One region of the Priestia sp. YIM B13551 genome, then DNA from elsewhere that is predicted to be linked to it. Evidence: riboswitches for the same ligand, from Rfam matches in the RefSeq annotation. Region 1 holds a riboswitch; the other holds the start of a gene.
The links. Region 1 has a riboswitch for S-adenosylmethionine ahead of mtnW (2,3-diketo-5-methylthiopentyl-1-phosphate enolase). Riboswitches for the same ligand answer to the same signal wherever they lie in the genome.
Positions count from the first base shown of each region.

Region 2: linked by a shared signal. The riboswitch ahead of ACFX4N_RS22025 (methionine ABC transporter ATP-binding protein) and the one ahead of mtnW (2,3-diketo-5-methylthiopentyl-1-phosphate enolase) in region 1 are both predicted to bind S-adenosylmethionine.

Region 1 is NZ_JBHZOX010000001.1:1,664,659-1,675,168, reverse strand. It holds gene ACFX4N_RS08515 (pyridoxal phosphate-dependent aminotransferase) at 1-653, shown strand, start outside; SAM riboswitch class I at 784-890, shown strand; gene mtnW (2,3-diketo-5-methylthiopentyl-1-phosphate enolase) at 970-2,214, shown strand; gene ACFX4N_RS08505 (2-hydroxy-3-keto-5-methylthiopentenyl-1-phosphate phosphatase) at 2,211-2,876, shown strand; gene ACFX4N_RS08500 (methylthioribulose 1-phosphate dehydratase) at 2,873-3,511, shown strand; gene ACFX4N_RS08495 (1,2-dihydroxy-3-keto-5-methylthiopentene dioxygenase) at 3,527-4,042, shown strand; gene ACFX4N_RS08490 (sugar ABC transporter substrate-binding protein) at 4,165-5,241, shown strand; gene ACFX4N_RS08485 (sugar ABC transporter ATP-binding protein) at 5,258-6,763, shown strand; gene ACFX4N_RS08480 (ABC transporter permease) at 6,760-7,794, shown strand; gene ACFX4N_RS08475 (CoA-disulfide reductase) at 7,881-9,221, shown strand; gene ACFX4N_RS08470 (aspartyl-phosphate phosphatase Spo0E family protein) at 9,662-9,901, shown strand; gene ACFX4N_RS08465 (ZIP family metal transporter) at 9,966-10,510, opposite strand, start outside.
Region 2 is NZ_JBHZOX010000005.1:65,825-69,226, reverse strand. It holds gene gcvH (glycine cleavage system protein GcvH) at 1-134, shown strand, start outside; gene ACFX4N_RS22040 (YusG family protein) at 214-459, shown strand; gene ACFX4N_RS22035 (toprim domain-containing protein) at 641-991, shown strand; gene ACFX4N_RS22030 (thioredoxin family protein) at 1,006-1,305, shown strand; SAM riboswitch class I at 1,486-1,593, shown strand; gene ACFX4N_RS22025 (methionine ABC transporter ATP-binding protein) at 1,725-2,750, shown strand; gene ACFX4N_RS22020 (methionine ABC transporter permease) at 2,743-3,402, shown strand, end outside.

The DNA.
Region 1 (10,510 bases):
TAAACTATCCGAATAATCCTACTGGTGCAGTGGCAACGGCAGAATTTTTTGAAGACACCGTGGCATTTGCTGCCAAGCACGATATTTGTGTGGTACACGACTTTGCCTACGGAGCAATTGGATTTGATGGTAAAAAGCCAATCAGCTTTTTACAGACTTCTGGTGCAAAAGAGACGGGAATTGAAATTTATACTCTTTCTAAAACGTATAACATGGCGGGATGGCGAGTTGGATTTGCTGTAGGAAATGAAAGTGTAGTAGAAGCTATTAATCTTCTTCAAGATCATATGTATGTCAGTCTCTTTGGGGCGGTTCAAGAGGCAGCAGCCGCAGCTCTGTTGGAATCTCAACAATGTGTGAATGATTTAGTTAAGCGCTATGAATCTAGACGCAATACCTTTATTCAAGGGCTTCGAGAAATTGGTTGGGATGTTACATCTCCAGCAGGCTCCTTTTTTGCATGGCTAAAAGTTCCTAAAGGATATACTTCCGAACAGTTTTCAGATTTACTTCTTGAAAAAGCGCACGTTGTAGTTGCGCCTGGTGTAGGCTTTGGAACATATGGTGAAGGCTATGTGCGCGTAGGACTGCTGACGGATGAAGAGCGCATGAGAGAAGCTGTATCTCGAATAAAAAAATTAAATTTATTTTAAAAACGCATTGACAACTCTTTTTGAGTTGGCTTAATATGTAAGAAGTTAACGAGATTAATAACCTATAAATCCTAGCGGTATTTTTTATTTAGTATATAATCTACGAATTCAATTTAAATAAATAGCAACTTTCTTATTAAGAGTAGGTGGAGGGACTAGCCCGATGAAGCCCGGCAACCGACTTAACGCATGTTAAGCACGGTGCTAATTCTTGCAGCAGCAGCTGAGAGATAAGAAGAGCAACGAAAGCCTCTTCTTAATCACAGAAGAGGCTTTTTTATTAACGATATTAAACAGCAAGGGAGTTTTTAGCATAATGAGCGAAATCGTTGCAAGCTACTTACTACATGATAATAAAGGGAATTTTCATAAAAAAGCGGAAGGAATCGCTTTAGGACTAACCGTCGGCTCATGGACAGATCTGCCGCTTTTAGATCAACAGCAGCTTCAAAAGCATAAAGGGCGCGTCGTGTCAGTAACTGAGCTTCAAGATTGCGAACGTGTAAACGGATATTTAGGCGGAGAAATTAAGCAGGCTATTGTCAAAATTGCTTATCCAACTGCCAACTTTTCAAAAGATTTACCGGCTATTTTAGTTACGGTTTTCGGAAAACTATCACTTGATGGAAAAGTGAAATTATTAGACTTGGATTTTCCTGATGAATTATTAGCTGAATTCCCAGGACCGCGCTTTGGAATAGAAGGTATCCGAGAGAAATTAGGCGTTTATGACCGTCCGCTTGTGATGAGTATTTTTAAAGGCGTGATTGGAAGAGATATGACGTACTTAACAACTCAGCTGCGTGAGCAAGCGCTTGGCGGAGTGGATTTGGTTAAAGACGACGAGATTTTGTTTGATAGTGAACGAACACCTTTTGAAGCTCGTGTTACAGAAGGGAAAAAAGTACTGAATGAAGTATACGAAAAAACGGGACACCGCACGCTGTATGCTGTTAATTTAACGGGACGAACGTTTGAATTAAAAGAAAAAGCGAGAAAAGCAGCTGAGCTAGGAGCCGATGCTCTTTTATTCAACGCATTTGCTTACGGGTTAGACGTACTGCAGGAACTTCGAGAAGATGATGAAATTAACTTGCCGATTATGGCACACCCAGCTGTTAGCGGAGCGCTTACGCCATCAGAATTTTACGGTTTTTCAAATTCATTACTGCTTGGAAAGCTATTGCGCTTAGCCGGAGCAGATTTTTCACTGTTTCCATCACCATACGGAAGCGTAGCGCTTTCTCTTGAAGATACGACAGGCATTGCCTACGAATTAACGCGTCCTGTATACAAATATAAGCAGTCTTTCCCGGTTCCTTCAGCAGGAATTCATCCTGGAATGGTACCGCAGCTTATGAAGGACTTTGGAATCGACAGCATTATTAATGCAGGAGGCGGAGTTCACGGTCATCCAGACGGAGCTATCGGAGGAGGAAAGGCATTCCGTGCGGCGATAGATGCAGTACTCTCTCATCAAACACTAGCCGAAAAAGCGGAAGAATCAAAAGAGTTGCAAAAAGCCTTAGAACTATGGGGAACAGTAGAGGTGAAAGCATGACATCGTTAAAAATCTTTTGTGACTTTGATGGAACAATCACAAATAGCGATAACATTATTGCTATTATGAAGCAATTTGCTCCTCCGGAGTGGGAAAGTATTAAAGACGACGTGTTGGCACAGCGCGTCTCCATTCAAGAAGGAGTAGGGCAAATGTTTGCCTTGCTCCCCGTGGAATTAAAGGAAGATATTATTTCTTATATTTTAGAGACGTCTGCTATTCGAGATGGATTTGATGATTTTATTGCCTATACAAAAGAGCACCATATTCCGCTTTATATTGTAAGCGGAGGAATTGACTTTTTTGTAAAACCACTTTTGGGAAATCGAGTTGCAGAGGAAATGCTCTACTGCAACGGATCTGATTTTTCCGGTGAGCGCATTTCCATTACGTGGCCTCATACATGTGATAAACAGTGTACAAATAACTGCGGCTGCTGTAAGCCAACGATTATTCGCCATCTTGCAGATGAAAGAGATCATACGGTTGTTATTGGCGATTCCATTACGGATTTGCAGGCTGCCAAATTAGCTGATACGGTCATTGCACGTGACTTTTTAATCAAAAAATGTGAAGAGCTATCTCTACCGTATCGTCCTTTTTCTACTTTTTATGATGTGATTCATCATTTACAAGAATTAACAGAAGAGGTGAAAGCATGAGTATCATGGCTCAGCAAAGATTGCATGAGCTTGCGGATATAAAAGATGAGCTGGCAGAGCGCGATTGGTTCTTCGGTACAAGCGGAAACTTAGCAATCAAAGTGGATCAAAATCCGACAACTTTCTTTGTATCAGCAAGTGGAAAAGACAAAAGAAAACGTACAAATGAAGATTTTTTATTAGTTGATCAATACGGAAAGCCTGCAGAAGACACGCATTTAAAGCCTTCTGCTGAAACGCTTTTGCACGTTAAGATTTACGATTTAACGAATGCTGGGTGCAGTCTTCATGTACATACAATCGACAACAACGTGATCTCTGAACTGTACGGAGATGAAGGCGTTATTTCATTCAAAGGTCAAGAAATTATTAAGGCGCTAGGTATTTGGGAAGAAGATGCGGAAATTACTGTTCCGATTATTCCGAATTACGCAGATATTCCGACACTAGCAGAAGAGTTTTCTCACCATATAAAAGGCGATCAAGGCGCGATTTTGATTCGTAACCACGGGATTACGGTATGGGGGAAAAATGCATTTGAAACAAAAAAAGCGCTAGAAGCCTATGAATTTCTATTTAGCTACCATGTCAAATTACTGTCACTTAAAGGCATTAAGCCAAAGGTGCATTTATAAAAGGAGGAAACAACAATGGCGCAAATTCGCTTACATGTAAACAATAAAAGAATTGAAACTCAAGAGGAAGTATCAGCTTTTCTGGCAAACAATGAAGTTATTTATGAAAACTGGGATATTACAAAACTTCCAGAAAATCTTCGTGAAAAATATGATTTAACTGATGAAGAAAAAACAGAAATTTTAAACGCTTTTGGTGAGGATATTAAAGATATTTCTGAACGCCGCGGCTATAAAGCTCAAGATGTTATCTCGTTATCGGAATCTACACCAAATATTGATGAATTGTTAAAAAACTTTCAGCGCAAGCATATTCATACAGATGACGAAGTTCGCTTTATTGTAAGTGGTCATGGAATTTTTGTTATTCAAGGAAAAGACGGCGAATTTTTTGATGTTGAATTAGAGCCGGGCGATTTAATTTCAGTACCAGAAAACATTCTTCATTACTTTACACTAATGGAAGATCGTAAAGTAGTCGCTGTCCGAATTTTCGTGACAACTGAAGGATGGGTACCTATTTACGCATAACAATTACTTGTAAAGCATAGGTCATCATCACCCCGCTTTTACATCTAAAAGCGGGGTATTCTTTGGATTATTATAAAACTAACTATTTTTATGTGAATAATAAGTTTAATGGGAGGAACACCATGAAAAAGAGTAAAAAAATGCTGTGGCCACTTACTTTGCTCGTGCTTCTAGTCTTTGCGCTGGCTGCCTGCACGAAAGAACAGCCAAGTCTAAACGAGAAAGCACAGGCAGCTCCAGCGCAGCAAGCGGCTTCTGCTAAGCCTGTACAGCAAGAAGGAAAAAAGGTTACGAAAGATACAAAAATTGCGCTTATTTCTGAATTTACGTCAGGCACTCATGCTGCTCAATATATAACAGGTGTGACAAAAGCGGCTGAAAAAGCAGGAGTACAGCTATCCGTTTCTGATTCAAACAATGATCAATCCAAAATGGCTGCTTATTTAGACACGGCTATTAACCAAAATGTTGACGGTATTATGATTGACCACGGCCGGGCTGAAACTCTTGAACCTGGTGTGAAGCGCGCGATTGCAAAAGGAATTCCCGTTATTGCAACAGACGTAGAATTAAAAGTAGAAGGCGTTACAACCATCGATCAAGACGATTATATGCTTGCGCTCCAGGGCTTGAAACAAATGATGCAGGACATTAACGGAAAAGGAAACATTGTATATGCGTTTGTTGGAGGCTTTGCGCCGATGGAAAAGCGCGACAGCATTTATAAAATTATGATGAATCGCTATCCAGATGTAAAACAAATTGCCACGTTCGGAAGCGCAACGGACAATACCTCATTAGACACACAAAATAAAATGGCAGCTGTGTTGAAGCAGTATCCAAATAAAGGAGACATTGCGGCCGTTTGGGCACCTTGGGACGAATTTGCAAAAGGAGTAACAAGAGCGATTAAAGAAGCAGGACGAGACGAGATTAAAGTGTACGGAGTAGACTTATCTGATGAAGATTTGCAAATGATGCAGGCAAAAAACAGCCCGTGGAAAGCGTCAGCTGCCGTAAATCCAGCTTCAGTAGGAGAAAAGCAAGTTGATCTGCTTCTTAAAAAGATTTCCGGTCAAGACATCCCTCGCTATTATTCCTTTGATCCGGTTTTAGTCAAACAAACAGACTTGCCTAATCAAACGATTAATATGGATCAGCTTAGTCAGTACGTAGAAGAATGGGGTAAAAAAGAATAGAAGTGGAGGGATAGAGATGACGAACGAGCTTTCAATGAAGAACATTATAAAAAACTTTGGTTCTTTTCAAGCCCTCAACAAAGTTGATTTTACTGTTCAAAAAGGGGAAATTCATGCTTTATTGGGAGCCAATGGTGCCGGTAAAAGTACGTTGATGAAAATATTGTGCGGAGCTTACGACGAATACGAAGGAAAGATCTACAAAGACGGAGGTGAAATCTCCATTTCTTCTCCTAAAGAAGCTAAGCGCCACGGCATTGGCATTGTGCATCAAGAAGTCGATGTAGCGCTGATTCCTTCGCTGTCAGTAGCTGAAAACATCGTGCTAGATGTGCAGGCTTCTAAGAAAAGTAAGACATTTGTAAACTGGAAATCTATTTATAAAAAAGCGGAAGAAGCTCTTGCTTTACTTGGTTCTTCTCTATCCGTTAGAAAAAATGTTGTTGATTTAACTCTATCAGAGAAGCAGCAGGTGCTTATTGCACGTGCAATTGTACAGAACGTTGACTATTTAATTTTGGATGAACCAACCGCACCTCTTAGTGTGGAAGAGACGAAACAATTGTTTTCTGTGATGAGAGAGCTGAAGAAAAATGGAGTAGGTATTATTTACATTTCACATCGTCTTCAAGAAGTGGTAGATATTTGTGACCGCTTAACGGTTTTAAAAGACGGACGCTATGTAGCCACAAAAGAAACTTCACATACCTCGATCGAAGACGTGATTACACTTATGTTAGGAACGGCTTCTGTAAAGCAGTGGGTCAAAAAATCAGTAGAAGTTGGAAACCAACTTTTACACGTAGAAGCATTATCTCTTCCAGGGCGGCTTTCTAATATCTCTTTTCATGTAAAAGAAGGAGAAGTAGTAGGTATTGCAGGGCTTGTGGGAGCAGGGAAAACGGAGCTTTGCCGAAGTCTATTTGGATTGGAGCAATATGTCAGCGGCAGTGTTGAGTTAAAAGGCAAGAAATTAAAGTTGAATAAGCAGCCGTATTATTATATTGCACAAGGTCTTTCTCTTGTTCCTGAAGAACGAAGAAAAGAAGGGATTTTTGTTCATGAATCGATTGCGGATAACTTAGTTTTGCCAAGTCTGTCCCGCTTTACAAATTATTCGTTTCTAAAGCGAGGAAAGATCAAAGAAAAAGCGCAGAAAACGACTGGGCAAGTTGGAGTAAAGTCTCATTCTATCGAGCAGTCAGTTGGAACGTTAAGCGGTGGAAATCAGCAGAAAGTAGCAATCGGAAAATGGCTTGTTACGGACTCTGACGTACTGTTGTTCGATGAGCCAACTAAAGGGGTCGATGTAGGCTCCAAGCGAGAGATATTTGATTTAATTACAAATCTTGTGTCACAGCAAAAAGGAGTTGTTTATGCAACCTGTGAATTCGAGGAGCTGTTAGGGGTAGCGGATCGAATTTATGTTATGTACAACGGAAAAATCGTGAAAGAATTATCCAAAGAAGAAGCAACTAGTGAAAAATTATTTTATTATACAGCAGGAGGAGTAAAAGGATGAGTGCGGAGTATGTAACAGAACCTGTAGCGAAACCAAAGAGAAAAATAAGCGTTTTCGACTTTTTTTATAAATATGGGACAGTCTTAATGATTTTTGTTATTATGATTATTTTTTCCATTGCCACACCTAACTTTTTAACAGGAGAAAACATTAGTGATATCCTGCGCTCTATTTCCATTGTTACCTTAATCGCGCTTGGTGTAACAATATCGTTAACCGTCAACGGACTCGATTTATCTGTAGGGTCTACGGCTGGATTAGCCACTATTTTATCAGCCTCTATGCTTGTTTTACACAGACAAGAAATTGCAGTTGCTATCATTGTTCCGATTATTGCATCGCTTCTTATCGGGTTAGTAAATGCTTTTTTAGTAGTGAAAGTAAAGATTCCTGATATTTTAGCTACTCTTTCAATGATGTTCATCGTACAGGGGATTTTATTAACGTATACAAAAGGCTCAGCTATTTATACCAATATGCCTTTACCAAGCGGAGACAGAGCTCCGGGAATTTTTATTCCATCTTTCCTTGCGCTAGGGCAAGGTCACTTTCTAGGTATTCCTGTTCCTGTTATCATTATGCTGCTGACTGTGCTGCTTGTTCATATCGTTTTTTCCTATACGAAGTTTGGGCGTTTTTTCTACGTAACAGGAGGGAACATAGAAGCTGCAAGACTTTCGGGTGTACCGGTTAACCGTTACCGTATGTATGCCTATATGTTTTCAGGATTGCTTGCTGGAATTGGAGGAGTCGTTTTAGCTGCCCGTATTGGAGTAGGAGAAGTGAACGCCGGCTCACCATTTTTAATGGATGCCGTAGCTGCTACATACATTGGCTTTTCCGTATTTGGAGCAGGGAAACCAAATGTATTCGGGACGCTGATTGGCTCTATTTTAATTGGTGTGCTGTTAAATGGGTTAACGATGCTAAATGTTCCGTATTATATGCAAGACATTATTAAAGGAGCTGTATTAGCAGGAGCCTTGGCTTTGACGTATTACCGCTCGAAACAAACATCTACGGCTGTGTGAACAGCCGTTTTTTTTCGTTTGAAATCGGGAAGAATAAGGAAAAACAATAGTATAGCCTATTATTTATGTAGAAAGAGGGAGTATAGATGAAACGTGTCGTCATTATAGGAGGAGTAGCCGCCGGAATGAGCGCAGCTTCACAGCTTCGCCGGATGAAAGAAAAAGAAGAAGTGGAAATCCTTGTGTTTGAAAAAGGTGGAGATATCTCTTACAGCGCATGCGGCATGCCTTACTATCTGTCAGGTGTTGTAAAAGAAAAAGACGATTTGATTGCTCGGACGAAACAAGAATTTGAAGAGCGAAACATCTCCGTCCATCTTTTTCACGAAGTTAAAGAAGTAAATCATACAAAAAAATACATAGTAGTGCAAAATGTAAAGACGCAAACGGAAAAAGAGATAACATATGATGAACTCATCATTGCAACTGGAACAACGGCTGTTAAACCCAATTTTATGAGTGATAACATGCCGAATGTATGCACATTAAAGTCATTAGAAGACAGCGAAAGAATCTATACATATCTACAGGCTCACTCCGTAGAGAAAGTCACCATTATCGGCGGAGGATATGTCGGAATGGAAGTAGCTGAAGCAATGAAGGCTTTGGGAAAAGAAGTACGGGTTATTGAACAGGGAAAGCAGATTCTATCTATTTTAGATCAAGAAATGGCAGAACATTTACAAAAGCAGTTAGATGACGATATTTTATTTCATTTCGAAGAAGAAGTGGAAGCATTGCTGCATTCAGATGGTTCCGTCACTCACGTTCAAACAAACCGTCAAACGTATCAAACAGATTTAGTGATTGTAAATGTAGGAGTTCGTCCGAATACGCAATTCTTAGAAAGAAACGGACTAAGGATGCTTGAAAATGGAGCTATTTTAGTAAACGAGAAGTTGGAAACCAACGTGCCTCATATCTACGCAGCAGGAGATTGTGCAACGAGCTATCACCGCGTATTAAAAAAAGATGTTCATATTGCTCTTGGAACCATTGCCAATAAGCAGGGAAGGGTTCTTGGTTACCGATTAGGGGGAGAAAATAGAGAATTTCCGGGTGTTGTAGGTACAAGTATTGTCAAAGTGATGGACTATGAAATTGGGAAAACCGGCATTTCAGAAAGAGAAGCAAGAGAAAATTCTCTTTTATACAAAGCCATCACGGCCGAAGCTCCGAGTCATGCGTCTTACTATCCAGGAGCTGAAAAGATTGTGATAAAACTTGTTTATCATCCTGAAACAAAAGAGATTTTGGGGGTTCAAATGATTGGTAAAGAAGGAGTAGCAAAACGGATCGATGTATTTGCGATAGCTATTACTTGCCGCCTCACAACAGATGAAATAACCATGCTAGATCTTTCGTATGCTCCTCCTTTTGCTACGGTATGGGATGCTGTACAAATTGCTGCTCAGAAAGCTGAATAGAAAAAGATGCAGGGACAAAAGTATGAAGATCCGAACGAATTGATTCTTGATTAAGAATCAACTTCGTTCGGATTTTTTTGTGGTGATGGTGAACGCAGGCTTCATATATTTAGCTGCTTTTAGCTGTTGATTGGAGGGCAAGGCGAAAACTCCTGCGAGACAAGCGGTTCAGCTCATGTATCCCATTTGTTCGTTTTTAGATTGTATTGATTTCGTTATGTCTCAATCTTTTTTCTATTCGACAAGCAGCATCTTTTGTCGAAAAACAAGTTGTAAAAAAAAGATAAATGGTATTCCTATAGTAATGTAAGCGTTTGTAAATTCCGACAAAATAATTTTTTTGCAAAAAAAATGTCTATTATTGCGACTCTATTTACATATTTAGTAGAATTTGTAATAATGCGTTATAAGCTAATTTTTTTGTCATAGGAGAGGATTTTGTGTTTGGAGTGAGAAATAGAACGAAATCAGAGAGATTATTAGTAGAAATCGTCCAAAAAAGACAAAAGATGGTGCAGATCGGAGAAGAAAAAGGTTTGACTAATGAAGAAACCGTTACCTGTAGTCAAGAGCTTGATCAGCTCTTACTCGTTTATCAAAAGCAGCGTTTAAAAGAAGAGGAAGAAAAGACATCGTTTGCCACACTGATTAGCCGCTTTTTATCTTTTTCAAAGCTGTAATGCAGGACAAGCATTCGGGATCGGGCAGTAAAACAATTATGCTGCCCGTGGCCTCTCTTCACCTTTAAAAAATGTTAATTAAAAAGATCATAAACAAAATACCAAAAATAAACGAATAAGTAGCAAATCTTTCGTTTCCATCGCCGTGACTTTCTGGAATCAACTCTTTATAAATAATAAAAAGCATGGCTCCAGCAGCAAAAGCTAATCCATATGAAACGAGAGAATCAACAAAATTAGTTAAATAAAACCCGAGTAAAGACGTTACAATCTCAACGGAGCCTGTAAGGGTAGCAATTAAAAATGCTTTTATTTTACTGATATTTTGCTGAGCTAAAAATAGCGCGACCAACAGTCCTTCAGGTGCATTTTGAAGACCGATTGCAAGGGCGATTAAGTTCCCTGTATTTTCAACATTTGAAGCGTAGCTAACACCAACAGACAGTCCTTCAGGAAGGTTATGCAAAGTAATAGCGGAAACAATTAAAAGTGCTTTTTCGTCAAACTGAATGCCGGTTTTAGAATGCTCAAGGTCAATGTGAGGAATATTCTGCTCCAAGAGTGTTAATGTTACAACTCCAAGCAGTAAGCCAATGGCTAAGGGAAAAA
Region 2 (3,402 bases), on a different contig from region 1:
GCGATAGCCCTGAGCTTGTTAATGAATCTCCATACGAAGAAGCATGGATGATTACAATCAAACCATCTGATGCTTCTCAAGTAGACAAGCTAATGACAGCAGAGCAATACGAAGAAATGACAAACGAAGGATAATATTCCTCCATAAATTGTCTTTATGAAAAGTTTTTGACTGGACACTCTATTAGTAAACAAGCTAAAGGAGTGTCTTTTTATGTTTGAAAAACAAAAAATGGACGTTACAGATCGCGTTACAGCTAAATTTCATGACGGCGGTATGAAATTATATGTTGATAAGCAGCCAATTGGTGAAGTTAGTTACGGAACAAGCGGCAATGAATACCGCTTTGAAGAAGGGTATTCGCAAGAAAATAATAAGTTCTACCAATATACGGATGTACAAAAGCAAGTTGAAACGCAAAAATATACAGACTGCGACGAAGAAGCAGGATGGTGCTAAACAGTGGCAACTGCCGCTGTTTTTCTTGTTTTATGGAAACAATATGGCCTAAGCTGCCTTTTAAAACAGTTCTTTCTTGCAAATTTCTTTTAAAAAACAGGTGAACTGTGATACATTAACGAATATTGTATAGCATAAAGAAATGATGTTACTATACAACTGACGATTATGGGTGATGAAAATGGGGCTAATTGAAATTGAAAAAGTAATTATTGTCGAAGGAAAATCAGATAAAAAACGTATCCAAGATATCATTCGAGAACCAATTGAAATTATCTGTACAAACGGTACGATTAGTTTATCAAAGCTGGATGAAATTATTGACTTTACGTTTAACAAAGAGGTATACATACTCGTTGACTCTGATGATTCAGGGAATAAGCTAAGAAAACAATTTAAACGAGAGCTTCCGGAAGCAGAGCATCTATATATTGATAAAATGTACCGAGAGGTTGCTGCCGCCCCTAGACATCACATAGCAACAGTATTACTGAGTGCCAATATCGATGTTAATGCAGAATTTTTAACATAAAAGGAATGAGCAACATGCAAGAATGGAGCGAAAAACAGCTTGACGATCAGTTAAAAGAAGGACAAAGAGCGTTTATCTTTTTCCATACACCTTTTTGCGGGACATGTCAGCTGGCAAAAAAAATGTTAACCGTAGCAGAAGCGATGCTGCCTGGTGTGACCATCGGAATGAGCAATTTAAATTATATGCCTTCAAAAGCAGAAGTATTTTCAATTGAAAGTGTACCTTGTTTGATTGAAGTGAAAAATGGCGAAATGGTAAAAAAACTCTATGCGTTTCATTCTATCGAGCACGTACTTGAAGAGCTTCGATAATCAAACGTTTGTTTAAAATGAAGAAATTGAAAGAGAGCAAACCGTTGGGGCTGTTGAAATCTTGGGATATTATCCCAAGAACAAAATCTGTTGACAGCCTATCTGACACATGCTAAAATCACACTCATGAATGTTCATAAATGAATGAATATTTCCCAAAAACAAAATAATTGTTGCGAACTCTTATCAAGAGAGGTGGAGGGACTGAGCCCTGTGAAACCCGGCAACCGTCAGACTAACTGAAATGGTGCCAATTCCTGCAAAGCTATGCGCTTTGAAAGATGAGAGAAAGGATTAAATATCGAGCCTTTCTGTCATGCGCAGAGAGGCTTTTTTAATGAGGAAAATTGTTTTACGGCTTTTTCATCCTATAGGGCAACCTAACATAATTAAGTTTTTACTAAAGAAGGTGAAGAAATATGATTACATTAACAGACGTTACAAAAATTTATCAGGCTAAAAGCGGTCAAGTAACAGCTGTTGATAATGTGAATCTAACCGTTAACCAAGGTGAAATTTACGGAATTATTGGTTATAGCGGAGCGGGGAAAAGTTCTTTAATTCGCTTGCTAAACGGGTTAGAAACACCAACGACAGGAACGGTCGAAGTAGCAGGTAATGATATTGGAAAAATTAAAGGCGGAAAACTCAGAAAAGCTAGACAAGAAATTAGTATGGTGTTTCAGCACTTTAATATCTTGTGGTCGCGTACGGTGCGAGAAAATATTGCCTTTCCGTTAGAAATAGCAGGGATCTCAAAAGAAAAAAGAATGAAACGAGTAGACGAGCTTATCAAGCTAGTCGGGCTTGAAGGGCGTGAAAATGCTTATCCATCACAGCTTAGCGGTGGACAAAAGCAGCGTGTTGGTATTGCTCGAGCGTTAGCCAATAACCCAAAAGTATTGCTGTGTGATGAAGCAACATCAGCGCTTGATCCTCAAACGACAGATTCCATTTTAGATCTGTTAGTAGATATTAATGAGAAGCTAGGGTTAACCATTGTATTGATTACTCATGAAATGCACGTTATTCGTAAAATTTGTCATCGGGTAGCCGTTATGGAAAATGGGGCAGTAGTAGAAGAAGGACAAGTGCTAGAAGTATTCAGAAAACCTAAGCAGCCGATTACAAAACGATTCGTTCAACAGATTTCTGAACCAGAAGAAACGTTTGAAACAATTGAACAAGTACAGGAGTTATATCCAAGCGGGCAAATTATTCAGCTGACGTTTGTTGGCGGAAAAGCAGAGCAACCGCTCATTACAACGATTTTAAAACAGTTTGATGTAACGATTAATATTTTGCAAGGAAAGATTTCTCATACACAAACAGGTTCATACGGAACGTTGTTCGTTCATTTAGACGGAGAATTAACAGAAGTTGAAAAAGTCATTGCATACATTCATGAGCAGCAGGTAGAAGTGGAGGTAATGACAAATGCTTGAGAAACTATTTCCAAACGTTATTTTAGATGATTTTATTCAAGCGACAAATGAAACACTATATATGACGGCTATTTCAGTTATAGCCACGTTTGTTCTAGGTATTTTATTAGGCTTGCTTTTATTTTTAACGTCCAAAGGACAGCTTTGGCAAAACAAACCTTTATATGCCATTGTGTCAGCAGTTGTAAATATCTTTCGTTCCATTCCATTCATTATTTTAATTGTTTTACTGATTCCATTTACCAAAGCATTGGTAGGAAGTATTTTAGGCGCTAATGCAGCGTTACCTGCTTTAATTGTTGGAGCAGCACCATTTTACGCGCGTCTTGTAGAAATTGGTCTGCGTGAAATTGATAAAGGTGTTATTGAAGCTGCTAAATCAATGGGAGCAACAACAAGCACTATTATCTTTAAAGTGCTGTTACCTGAATCGCTGCCAGCTTTAATTTCTGGTTTGACGGTAACGACGATTGCGTTAGTCGGCTATACGGCAATGGCGGGTGTGATTGGAGCTGGAGGTCTCGGGAATCTTGCATATTTAGAAGGATTCCAGCGCAGTCATAATGATGTAACGCTAGCTGCTACGATCTTAATTTTGATTATTGTATTTATTATCCAACTTATTGGAGATGCGATTACTGCAAAAATTGAT